Regions from separate parts of the Lacticaseibacillus sp. 53-4 genome, predicted to be linked through region 3. Evidence: predicted binding sites of a transcription regulator. Region 3 holds the regulator's gene; each other region holds the start of a gene.
The links. The regulator HrcA, encoded in region 3, represses chaperone genes, less so after heat shock. The targets are predictions, from matches to a motif close to TTAGCACTCNNNNNNNNNGAGTGCTAA.

Region 1 (4,213 bases), on a different contig from region 3:
GTCGCATACGGCATCATGAGCAGCAATCCAACCAACTCGGTCAACGAGGCCGTCAGCGAAGGCAAGCCCGGGACCACCAAGGTCTCTAACGTCAGCGTGAACGAAAGCAGCGCCAGTTCGTCGGCCTTCGCGAAGGTCAAAGGCGCCGTGGTTTCAGTTGTGAACATGCAAAAGACGCAGTCGACCTCCAGTGGCCTAGATGCCTTCGGTGACCTGTTCGGCGACTCCGGCAGCGATTCGAGCTCGTCAAGCTCAGACAGCGGCAAGCTCGAGGACGCCAGCGAAGGGTCCGGGGTCATTTATGAGAAAAAGGACGGCAAGGCTTACATTGTCACCAACAACCACGTGGTTGAGGGCTCAGACGCCTTGGAGGTCATTTTGGCTGACGGGTCTAAGGTCACCGCAAAACTAGTCGGCACCGATGAGGATTCTGACCTCGCCGTGCTGTCGATCGATGGCAGCAAGGTCGATACCGTGGCCAGTTTCGGTGATTCCAGCGCGATCAAGGCCGGGCAAACGGTCCTTGCCATTGGCTCGCCGCTGGGCTCCCAGTATGCGACCTCGGTCACGCAAGGGATCATCTCCGCCACCAGCCGCACCGTTGACGTCAGCGACGAGCAAACCGGCCAAGTGACCGGTCAGGCGACCGTCATTCAAACCGACGCCGCGATCAACTCGGGGAACTCCGGCGGCCCGCTCATCAACCTGAACGGCCAGGTCATTGGGATCAACTCGATGAAGCTGTCAGGCACCAGCAACTCGAACGCCACCATCGAAGGGATGGGCTTCTCCATTCCAAGCAACGAGGTCGTGTCCATCATCAATCAGCTGGTGGCCAACGGTAAAGTGGTTCGGCCGGCACTGGGCATCGAGGCGCGGGATCTTTCCAGCGTTTCGGCCAGCCAGCAGTCCAGTCTGCTGAAGGTGCCTGCCAGTGTGACCAACGGGGTCGTAGTGGCCGGCTTCACGTCGACCAGTATCGCCAAAAAGGCGGGGCTCAAGCAGTACGACGTGATCGTCGCCGTTGACGGCAACGCGGTGGACAGCGTCGCGACCCTGCACACCCAGCTTTACAAGCACGCGATCGGCGACACCATTTCCCTGACCTACTACCGCGGCAGCGACAAGAAGACAGTCAACGTCAAGCTGTCACAAACCACGGATCAGCTGGATGGCACCACCGGGAACGCGAAATAACTGAATTAGGGTGAGATCAGCCGCGCAGTGATGCGCGGTTTTTTGATGCGTTATTTTCGGCAATTTCCGGCAGTTGGACACCCAATGGCCAGGATTGTTCGGGTGAGGGTTGTCAAGTGTGAATTCGCCTTGAGGATAATCACACCCCTTGCCTGTGGATAACTCTGTGGATAGTGTTTATAACTCACTTTTCAGCCCGTGCACAGGCTTATCCACAGGGGGTCAAAAGCCGGTGGATAAACTTTTTTCTTTGTGAACCAAACGCGTGTACGGGCGATGAGGACGCGATTTTGGACGCCTCACTTTGTGAAATGCCGATGTTCAAAACCGTGGATAACTCCCGGCCAAAAATAAAGTGCTTGATTTTTCCGGGCACGAAATCTGGTATCAAAAAATGTTCTGAACACCAGCGCTAGGGTTGATCAAGGGGGTGATGTGGATAACTGCTGGGGATAGTTGGTGTAAGCCTGTGTGTGAAAGCAGCAATCACTAGTATTTGGTTAGTTATAATTGACAGGACGTGAACAAGCCGGTATGATGAAGACATAATAGTTGTGTACAATCTAGTTGAAAGGGTGACCGATATGGAAATTACCATTACAGAGGCAGCAAAGGAATACTTGAACCACAAGCTCGTGCCGGGCGACCGTCTGTTCTTGGCGCTTGACGACGGCTCCAGCAAATACTCTAAGCTCGGCGGGACCTGTGCGATCGGCAACAAGTTTCAGTTGGTGATTGCGGACACCCCGGATCCAGACTATGCCGAGCCGCTGGCCAGCAATACGAAGTTAAACCTGACCACTGGGCCGCTTGAGCTGTCCTACCTCGGCCACGGCCTTGCGCTGGATCATCACAGCGGCATGCTGAACCTGCATGACGACTCCGGCGTGCTGGACGGCGCCGTCACGATCGACTTCGCCCAGCCGCTCCCGGCCGACGAACAGGCCCGCCGTGAGGAAATGAAGGCGCTCGGTGCAAAAGTTTGTTAACCCGGGCTGCGACAATGGCCGGTTTTAGCGGAGGACAACCGCAGCCAGCCATTCCCGCGTTGGCCAGCTGAGCGCGCCTACGCCTTGCCTAGCCCAACGCTTTTCTCACTTTATCTAATCTAACAAACAGTACAGCCCCAACGGTTCTGCTGGATCGTTGGGATTTTTTTCGAAAAAAGTTAGCACTCTGTTGACAAGAGTGCTAAGCCGTGGCATAATACTTTATGTAAACAAGGTAAGAAGCTAAAGCCCCGATCGACAGGCGAGCAGGTGTGAGCCGGACGGTTGCCAGGGCGGCTGCTTTCCCTGTTTGAACTAACCCAACAGACAATTATGAAAGGAAGTTTTGCATCATGGCTAATGAGATTATGAATCGTGACAACTGGTTGACGGATCCGTTCTTCGATGATCTGGGCGCGCGTTTCTTCGATCGTTTCATGCCTAGCGACACGAGCCGGGTGCTCAAGACTGACATTCAAGAAACCGACAAGAGTTATGTTGCCAAGGTCGATGTCCCGGGGATCGACAAGCAGGACATTCACCTGAATTATCAAGACAATGTGCTGAATATTTCCGTCAACAAGAAGGAAGTTAATGATCACGCCGATAACAAGGGCAACGTCCTGATGAGCGAGCGCAGCTACGGCGCCATGAGCCGCAGCTACCGCCTGCCGAACGTGGATGAGTCGAACATCAAGGCGCAATACGACAAGGGGGTTCTGACCATCACCTTGCCAAAACTGACCGAGCAGGAACAAGACCCTCACCAAATCGATATTGACTAATTAACCGCCTCTAACTGAATTACCGCCTCTATAGGAAACGGGTTGCCTCCGGGCAGCCCGTTTTTTTGGTGCCGCCGTTCAGCCATGGTAAATTGAGTTGAGCAAGAGGCGAAAAGCCCGGCTCACAGGCGATTTTTAAAGGTCTTGCCCAGCGTTTGCCGGCGCGTTACGGTATGATGATGGAAGAGGATACGGGGGAGAGACAGTCATGAAAGAAAAAAGCGAACTCAAGGTCACGGTGCCGGCTGGCGTCTATGCGCAGCTGCGCGGGGACTTGGAGACGCCCATGCAACTGACTATTAAAAATGATCGCATCGTGATCCAGCCGGCCCCAGCGGACCGCCTCCGGTCAGGGCGGCTGGCCTTTATCTGGCCGCTGTTGGTCAGCCTGGTGTCAACGGTGGCGATTTTTCTCTACTGGCTGCACATCGGGGTGCACGTGATCCCGATGACCGGGGATGTGTCGATCGCCAGTTTCACCATCGGTTTTGGGGTCGTGGGCGGCATCGCACTGTTTGCCGGCTTCTTTGTGCAGTCGCGCAACGATCCGGATAACCGGTTCTCCAAAGCCGTGTACTGGCGGAACTTCCCGGTGATCTTGCTGGCGTTTGCCATTATTTTGGGCATGGCCCTGCTGGGCACCTTTTGGGTGCTGGGCACGCTGTTTCCGGGGGCGACCTTTGATCCCTTCACGGCGGTGCTGCAGGTGCTGGTCTTTCTGATCTTGGCGAATGTGTTCATGGTGCAGATGGCGCTGCGGATCAACGCGGCTACGCTGTCCAGCCTGCTGACCATCGTGATCGTGTCGGGGGCGGTCATCTCGATGGCCTCAAACGGCAGCCGGCAGTGGTGGCAGCACAACCTGAGTTTTCTGGGCACTAAGCTGGCCTCAAACGCCTGGCAGTTCAACCTCACGCTGGTGATGACCGCGCTGGTGATGATCAGCCTGATCGACTACCTATTCGTGCAGTTGAACGCGCAGCACCGCAAGTCCTGGCGGCTGACGACGCTGCGGGCGTTGTTGACGCTGGCGGCGATCGATCTGGGCTGCATCGGGGTGTTCCCGAACAACGCGCAGTTTCACGTGCTGCATGACGAGATCGCGGGGATGCTGGTCACCATCATCTTGATTATCATCATCGGCTTGCGGTGGCTGTTGCCGGAGGTCTCCAAGGAATTTCTGTGGGCGTCGTACGCTATCGGGGTGGTCGAGTTTTTGATGAACATGGGCTTTCGAGTCTT
Region 2 (4,213 bases), on a different contig from region 3:
TGAATTCCACGATGCCGTTGAAGCGGTTAAGAAATTCTGGGCGGAAGTATGGCGCCAGGCGCTGCATCAGCGGCTCGTCCTTAGTCTTTTCGCCGGTCAACGCCTCTTCACCAAAGCCGGCGTTTGAGGTCGCAATGATGACCGTGTTCTTGAAGTCGACCACATTACCCTGGCCGTCCGTCAGCCGACCGTCGTCCATGACCTGCAGCAGCAGCGTCAGCACTTGCGGATCGGCTTTTTCAATTTCGTCCAGCAGTACGATTGCGTATGGATTGCGGCGAACCTGTTCGGTCAGCGTATTGCCATTGTCCTCATAGCCCACATAACCGGCGCTGGTGCCGATTAGCTTGGATACGGCGGTGCGGTCGCTGTATTCGGACATATCGAGACGGATGATCGCATCCTTGGAGCCGAACAGATCCAAAGCCAGCTGCTTGGCCAGCTCGGTTTTACCGACCCCAGTGGGGCCGACGAACAGGAAGGAGCCGATTGGCCGGTTGCCTTCGTCAAAGCCTGCGCGGTTGCGGCGAATCGCCCTGGCCACCATGTCGACGGCCTCGTTTTGCCCAATGACCTTGCCCTTGAGCCGCTTGCCGATGTTCTTCAAGCGTTCAATATCATTGGCACCCATTTGCGCGACCGGAATGCCGGTCAGACGCTCAACAGACTGGGCTACGTCATCCGGCGTGGCGACCACCGGTTCGGCCTCGGCACTGGTGCTGTTCTTTTGTTTCTCCAGTGCTTCAAGCTCCGCCTTGAGTTTGGCCGCTTTTTCAAAGTCTTCCGCCTTGGCCGCAGCGTCCTTTTCCTTGGTCTTCTGGTCAATCTGCTTTTCCAGTGTGACTTTGTCGACCACCGGATGCTTGGCCGCCAAGTGCGCGGCGGTCATGTCGATCAGGTCGATCGCCTTGTCAGGCAGCGAGCGCTGCGGGATGTACTGCATCGAGTAGTCGACCGCGGCCTTCAACACGTCGTCTGGCAGCTTCACATTGTGGTGCTTCTCGTACAGGCCCTTGACCCCCTTCAAAATGGCCAACGTGGTCTGCGGACTCGGTTCATTGATGGTGACATCATTGAACCGCCGCGCCAGCGCGGCGTCCTTCATAATGGTGTTGCGATACTCGTCTTGAGTCGTCGCGCCGATCACTGTGATCTCGCCGCGAGACAGCGCCGGCTTGATAATATCGGCCAAGCCCTTGCTGCCATCCTCGCCGCCGGTCGTGCCGGCACCGAGAATCTGGTGGATCTCATCGAAGAACAGGATGACGTTGCCAGCCTTCTTGGTTTCCTTGATTAAGTCCTCAATGTTCTGCTCAAAACTGCCGCGATACTGGGTGCCGGCCTCGAGGCTGGACAGGTCGATTGAAATGATTTGCTTGTCCTTAATAGCCTCGGGCACGTTGCCTTTGACGATTGCCTGCGCCAGGCCTTCGACGACCGCGGTTTTGCCGACCCCGGCATCCCCGACCAAGATTGGGTTGTTCTTCGTCCGCCGACTCAAAATTTCGGCGGTTTCTTGAATTTCCTTGTCGCGGCCGATGACCGGATCAAGCGCCCCGGCCTCGGCTTCCTTGGTCAGATTGCGGCCAAGTTTTTCAAGAATGCCCTTGGGCTTCTGCTGACTTTCTTGGACCGGAATCTCCTGCGCGTTTTGCGCCGGCATGCGGCCGCTTTGCTGAAGCTGAGCCATTTCCTCCGGCGTCAACTCGTGGCCATTGACCACATAACGCCGCTGGCCGCTGGTGCCCATCTGGTGCAGGACCTGATTCAGAAAGTCATCCATACCATCGTTAAAGAATGGATCATTGAATTGTGCCATAATAACTCCTCCTTTGGCCCTGCGTCTGGCAACGCAAGACAGGCTCATTCGTCAATTAAGTGTTCGCAAGCACAACGTGCACGCCAAGTAGGCTCCGGGTGCGCGACCCTTCAAAAAAACACCGCCAAGCCGGCGATGTCTGAGGTTAAGCTATGGTCAGTCGCACCGCTTCGCACGCCTTCTTGTTTACATAATATATAGTACCACGGGTTTAGCACTCTTACAAGTAGAGTGCTAAAATTTTTGCAAAAAAAGATTGCCAACCGGATGGCAATCATTAATCGAGGCGGAACTGATCAACTGAGCAACACGGCATCGTCGTTCATTTCTTCGCCGCTTTGTTCCTTAAAGAGTGCGAGTAAGTCTGGAATGGTCAACCCCTGTTTCTTCTCCTGCGGCAGATCGACCACAATGCGCCCGTGGGCCAGCATGATCAGGCGCGTCCCGTACATCAAAGCGTCTTGCATGTTGTGCGTGATCATCAGCGTGGTGATGTGCTGCGCCGAAACAATTTGCTGGGTCAGGTCCATGACTGTCGCGGATGTGGCCGGATCAAGCGCCGCGGTGTGCTCGTCCAGCAGCAGCAGCTCTGGCAAGTTGATGGTGGCCATCAGCAGCGTGATGGCTTGGCGCTGGCCGCCGGAAAGCAGGCCAATGTCCGTGTCCAGGCGATCTTCCAACCCCAGGTTAAGGCTGGCGAGTTTTTCCTTCATCAACGCCAAGTCCTCGCGCTTCACGCCGCGGCGCCAGAAGTTGCGCCAGGAACCACGTTTCAGGGCCAAAGCCAGGTTTTCCTTCACCGTCAGCAGCGGCGCAGTACCTGAGCGCGGATCCTGGAAGACCCGCGAGATCAGGTTGGCCCGCTTGGCCACCGACTGGTAAGTGACATCTTTACCGGCAATTTTGATTTGACCCTGCGTGACCTGCAGTGAGCCCGCCACGCTGTTAAGCAGTGTGGACTTGCCGGCCCCGTTGCCGCCGATGATGGTGACGAATTCGCCGGGCTGCAGCGTCAGCTCAATGTCTTTCAGTGCGTGGTTCTCGTTGGGCGTGCCCTTTTCGAACCACTGATTCAACTTGTGTACTTCTAAGGCTGGCGTTGTCATCAGTTATTCATCTCCCGTTTGTTGGCAGCCCGCTCGCGAGCCTTTTTGACCTCTTTCTCAACCAGTGGCAAAGCCAGGAAGACCACCAGCATCAGCGCGTAGAACAGGCGCAGGTAGTTCGGATCGACCCCAAGCTGCAGGACCCCAGCGATAATCAGGCGGTAAATGACTGCCCCGACAATGATCATCAGCAGGCGCTGGCCAAAGCTGAGGTTGCGCACCAGGATCTCGGCGATAATGATGGCTGACAGCGCGATGACCAAGGTGCCAATCCCCATCGAGACGTCGGCGTACCCGTTGGTTTGCGCCATCAGGGAACCGGAAAGGGCGATCAGGCCGTTGGAAATCATGTAAACGATGATCTTCATGTTGTCGTTGTTGATGCCGTTGGCCGCGGCCATCGCCTGGTTGTTCCCGACGGCGCGCGCGGCCAGGCCCATTTCGGTGTTAAAGAACAGCACCAGCAGACCGATAACAATCAGCAGAATAATCAGCCCGATGACGATCGTGGTCATCGTGGCATCCCCGATGTTGACCATCGTGAACACCGTCTTAATGTCGGCCAAAAGCGACACGTTGGCCGCCTTCATGATGAACAGGTTCACGGAATACAGTCCCGTCATCGTTAAAATACCGGTGAGCAGGTCAGGAATTTTTAACTTGGTGTGCAGCAGGCCGGAAACCAGCCCCGCCAGCGCGCCGCCGCAAAAACCCAGCAGCGTGGCCGGAATCGGGCCAACGCCGGAAACCAGCGTGTGGGCCGTGATCGCCGCACCCAAGGGAAAGCTCCCTTCAGCGGTCATGTCGGCGATGTCTAGGATGCGAAAGGTCAGGTAGACGCCAATCGCCATGATCGCCCACAAAAAACCGGTAGAGATGTTCGAAGTCAGGATGTCCATGTTAACCTCCAAAAACTGAGTGACAGATTACTTTTCAACGTCCGCGTCGGTCAGGCCGAACGCCTTCATCATTTTTTCGTTCTTGACCACAGTGGTCTTAGCCGGCTTTTCGACTGGCAGGTTGGCCACTTTCTTCCCCTTCAGGATCTTGATCGCCATGCGTGCGGTCTGCTTGCCGAGCTCTTTATAGGAAATGCCCTTCGTGGCGACCCCACCGTCTTCGACCATCGTCGAGGCGGCGCAGACCACTGGCACATGCTTGCTCAAAGAAATCTTGCCGACAGTTGGCATCGCCGCGGCGACCGTGTTGTCAGTAACCAGGTACATCGCGTCCGCCTTGCCCGCCAGCGTTTCGGTTGCGGACTGCACATCGTTGGTCGAAGCGACCG
Region 3 (4,213 bases):
CAGCTGGAAGCGGCCAAGCGTCTTGTTGTCCGCAGCCATCGGCCGCTCGCCTTGCAGGACATGAATGTCAACGGCCGGCTGGTTGTCAGCCGCAGTCGAGAAGACCTGGCTCTTGGAGGTTGGAATCGTGGTGTTGCGGTCGATCAGCTTGGTGAACACGCCGCCCATCGTTTCGATTCCCAGAGACAATGGGGTGACATCGAGCAGGACAACGTCTTTGACGTCACCGGAAATGACCCCACCCTGAATGGCAGCGCCAAGGGCAACGGCTTCGTCAGGGTTGATGCTGTGGTCTGGTTCCTTGCCGGTCCACTCTTTGACCGCGTCTTGAACGGCCGGAATCCGGGTCGACCCACCATTGAGGATGACCTTGTCGATGTCTGAGTTGGACAAGCCAGCATCCTTCATCGCGTTATCCACTGGGACCTTGGTCTTGGCAACCAGGTCGGCGGTCATTTGGTCAAACTGGGCACGCGTCAGTGTCCGCTCCAAGTGCAGCGGGCCATTGGCACCGGCAGAAATGAACGGCAGGGAGATTTGCGTCTGGGAAACGCCAGACAGATCCTTCTTCGCCTTTTCAGCGGCATCCTTCAGACGCTGCATCGCCATCTTGTCCTTGGACAAGTCGATGTTGTTATCCTTCTTGAACTCGCTGACCAGCCAGTCGATGATCTTGTTATCAAAATCATCACCGCCCAGGTGCGTATCCCCGTTCGTCGACAGCACTTCAAACACGCCGTCGCCGAGTTGCAGGATGGAGACATCAAACGTCCCACCGCCGAGGTCGTAAACCAGGACCTTTTCGTCCTTGTCGCCTTTGTCCAGGCCATAAGCCAGGGCGGACGCAGTTGGTTCGTTGACGATGCGAGAAACGTTCAGACCCGCGATCTTGCCGGCATCTTTAGTCGCCTGACGCTGCGAATCGTTGAAGTAAGCCGGTACCGTGATGACCGCGTCGGTCACTTCTTCGCCCAAGTAATCTTCAGAGAACTTCTTGATGTACTGCAGGATCATCGCAGAAATTTCCTGCGGGGTGTATTCCTTGTCACCGACCTTAACCTTGTAGCCGGCCTCGCCCATGTGACGCTTGATCGAAGTGATGGTGTCTGGGTTGGTGATGGCCTGCCGCTTGGCAACTTCGCCGACTTGAATCTCGCCGTCTTTAAACGCAACGACAGACGGTGTGGTGCGGTTGCCTTCCGGGTTGGTGATGATCTTTGGCTGGCCGCCTTCGAGCACGGCGACCGCGGAGTTGGTAGTCCCTAAGTCGATCCCAATAACTTTACTCATAGTAAAATCCCTTCTTTTAACAGTTTTGATTAACTAATTTGCAACGACGACCATCGCTGGACGCAGGACCCGATCCTTGAGCTTGTAGCCTTTTTGCAGGACCTGAACCACGGTATCCTTCGCGTGATCCTTATCCGCCGGAACGGTTTGCACGGCTTGCTGCAGGTTCGGATCAAACTTCCCGGTCGCCGTGATCTCCGTCACGCCGTTCTCCTTGAGGGCGTTATCGAGGTGGCTGTACACCATCTCGACGCCCTTTTTCAAAGATTGCGCGGCATCGTCCGTGACCTCGGTGGCCAGCGCGCGCTCCAGGTTATCCAGAACTGGGAGCACCGCAGTGGCCAGCTTTTGCCCGTCGTACTTGGCCATGTCCTCGCGCTCCTTATTGAAGCGTTTGTTCATGTTGTTGATCTCGGCGGCGGCGCGCAGGTACTTATCCTCGAGCTCGTCGCGGTCCTTTTGCAGGGCTTCAACATCCACGCCGGAGTCTTGGACTTCTTCCTCGAGGTCGTCCTTCATCTCTTCCTCGATTTCATCCCGCAGACTTGGTTGCTGCTTGGCCGCTTTTGGTTTGGCCTCAGGCTTTGGTTCAGCCTTTGCCGCAGTTTGCTTGGCGGTTTGCGTCTTCTTGGTTTGCTTGTCTGTCAAATTCATGCCTCCTGTCACTGATCAAAATGATTGTAGTAATCGGTCAGCCGTTTTGCGAGTTCTTCGCGGAAGGCATCGAGCAAACCGATCATCTTCGAGTACGGCATCTGGGTCGGCCCGATCAGGGCAATCATCCCAGTCCCGTGTTCGCCGACTGAGTAGTTCGCGGTCAATAGGCTCAGATTCTCAAGCACATCCGGCGTCAGCTCCGAGCCCAGCTTGACCTTGATATGGGAATCATGAAGCGGGCCAAGCAACGTATTGAACGCCTGGCGCTGGCTGCCTTGATCATTATCCATCATGGCTAACAGCCGCTTGAGCTGATCCACATCCGAGTCGCCCAGGTAATCCATGAGATTCAGACGCCCGCCCACATAGAAGCGTTCCTCAGCCGCCTTGCGGAGCACGTTGCCGAAGAGGTCCAGGAACCCGTCCGGGCTGGTCATGTACTTGAATAGCAACCCCGGCACTTCTGATTGAAGCTTTTGGGCGACTTCGCCGAGCGATAAGCCGACCAGCTCATCGTTGATGATGCGAATGGCCTTCTCCACTTCGTCAGAGCCGACTTCCGGGGGCAGCGTGAACAGCTGACTTTCAACGTTGCCATTGCTCGTGACCAAAATCGCCATCACCTGATGATTGCCCAGCGGCACCAACCGAAACCCAGTGAGTTTTAAGTTGGTGACCTCAGGCCCCAAGGTGATTGCGGTGTAATTTGTGAGGTTCGACAAAATGCGCGCACTTTGGGCGACAATTTCATCGATCTTGTAAAAATGCCCCCCGAAGCCTTGCTGAATCGCAGCAATCTCGTTGGGCGTGACCGCGGCTGGCTCGACGAGGTTGTCCAAGTAGAAACGGTAACCCTTAGTCGATGGGACGCGGCCAGAACTGCTATGCGTCTTTCTGATCAGACCCTCGTCTTCCAGCGCCGCCATGTCGTTGCGGATCGTTGCCGAACTGACATGCACCGGCAACTGCGCCATCAACGCTTTGGAACCGACTGGCTGGCCGGTTTCGGTGTAGGAGCGGATGATCTGTTTCAAGACGAGTAGTTGGCGTTTCGTCAACATAATCCCACCTTCTTTTAGCACTGAAACCATTTGAGTGCTAAGTACAATACTTAATATACCAATGGCCGTTAGCAAAGTCAACCTCAGTCTGCTAATTTCGCCGTTTTCACGAAAAAATCGGCCCCAGGACTGAGACCGACGTGTGTTTTTCTGAAAATAGGCGCAAGTACGCGGGGTCAAATCAGTGGGTCATCGAGCAAAAACTGCTGAAAGACTTCGTTGCCGAGAAACTGCCCCTGGTTTGTCAGGCGCACGGCATCCCCATCAACCGTGACCAGCTGCTGGTCGCTCAGGTCCTTCAACAGCTGCCCGTACACCTCATTGATGGTCATGTGGTAGCGCTTTGCAAACCGTTTCTGAGACACCCCTTCCCGGGTTCGCAGCCCGAGGAACATCTCTTCTTCGATTTGCTCTTCCAGCGGCACCAGGTGATGTTCGATCACCGGCACTTTGTGGTTGTGGAGCGGGTCCAGGTACTGCTTGATCGGCCCGAAATTGTGGTACCGATCGCGGCCGACGTAGCCAAACGCCCCGGCGCCAAAGCCGAAGTAATGCTCGTTGCGCCAGTACAGCAAGTTGTGCTGGCACTGGTAACCGGTTTTGGCAAAATTAGAAATCTCGTACTGATGGCGCCCGGTGCTTTCCATCAGGTCGATCGCGTCCTGGTACATGTCGGCTTCCGCGTCCTGATTCGGCAGCTGCAGCCGCCCGGAGCGCATCAGGTTATAGAAAATCGTCTTTTTTTCCAAGATCAGGGAATACGTCGAATAATGCGGCAGATCAAGTGCCAAGGCTTTGTGCAGGCTCGCCAAAAAGTCCTCGCGCGTCTGCTTGGGCAGCCGAAAAATCAGGTCGATGGAAATATTCTCAAAGCCCACTGCCCGCGCATTGGCGATCGCCTGGTAGACATCGGCGACCCGGTGCGTGCGCCCAATCGCCTTTAAAATGGCGTCGTTAAACGACTGCACCCCAATTGACAGGCGGTTGACCCCATTTTCATGCAGCGCGCGCAGCTTATCCTTTTCGAGCAAATCGTTGGGGTTCGCTTCGAAGGTGAACTCGCCGTGGTCGAAATGCAGCTCGCGGCGAATGCCGGAAATCAAGCGCTCCAGCTGCACCGGCGTCAGCGTGGTCGGCGTGCCGCCGCCAACGTACACGGTTTCGATTTTTTCATCGGGATGACTGGCCATCACCAGGTGCATCTC

Region 1: a site for HrcA is predicted at 2,366-2,392, ahead of JUF21_RS02245 (Hsp20/alpha crystallin family protein). Genes of this name have one in related genera too.
Region 2: a site for HrcA is predicted at 2,031-2,057, ahead of JUF21_RS05375 (ATP-dependent Clp protease ATP-binding subunit). Genes of this name have one in related genera too.

Annotation. Positions count from the first base shown of each region.
Region 1 covers NZ_BOLT01000003.1:89,401-93,613, reverse strand. Annotated here, with positions in the region: gene JUF21_RS02255 (S1C family serine protease) at 1-1,197, shown strand, start outside; gene JUF21_RS02250 (iron-sulfur cluster biosynthesis family protein) at 1,782-2,186, shown strand; gene JUF21_RS02245 (Hsp20/alpha crystallin family protein) at 2,540-2,971, shown strand; gene JUF21_RS02240 (hypothetical protein) at 3,180-4,213, shown strand, end outside.
Region 2 covers NZ_BOLT01000009.1:69,567-73,779, forward strand. Annotated here, with positions in the region: gene JUF21_RS05375 (ATP-dependent Clp protease ATP-binding subunit) at 1-1,819, opposite strand, end outside; gene JUF21_RS05380 (ABC transporter ATP-binding protein) at 2,116-2,925, opposite strand; gene JUF21_RS05385 (ABC transporter permease) at 2,925-3,824, opposite strand; gene JUF21_RS05390 (ABC transporter substrate-binding protein) at 3,852-4,213, opposite strand, start outside.
Region 3 covers NZ_BOLT01000016.1:3,081-7,293, reverse strand. Annotated here, with positions in the region: gene dnaK (molecular chaperone DnaK) at 1-1,290, opposite strand, end outside; gene grpE (nucleotide exchange factor GrpE) at 1,324-1,944, opposite strand; gene hrcA (heat-inducible transcriptional repressor HrcA) at 1,953-3,008, opposite strand; gene hemW (radical SAM family heme chaperone HemW) at 3,185-4,213, opposite strand, start outside.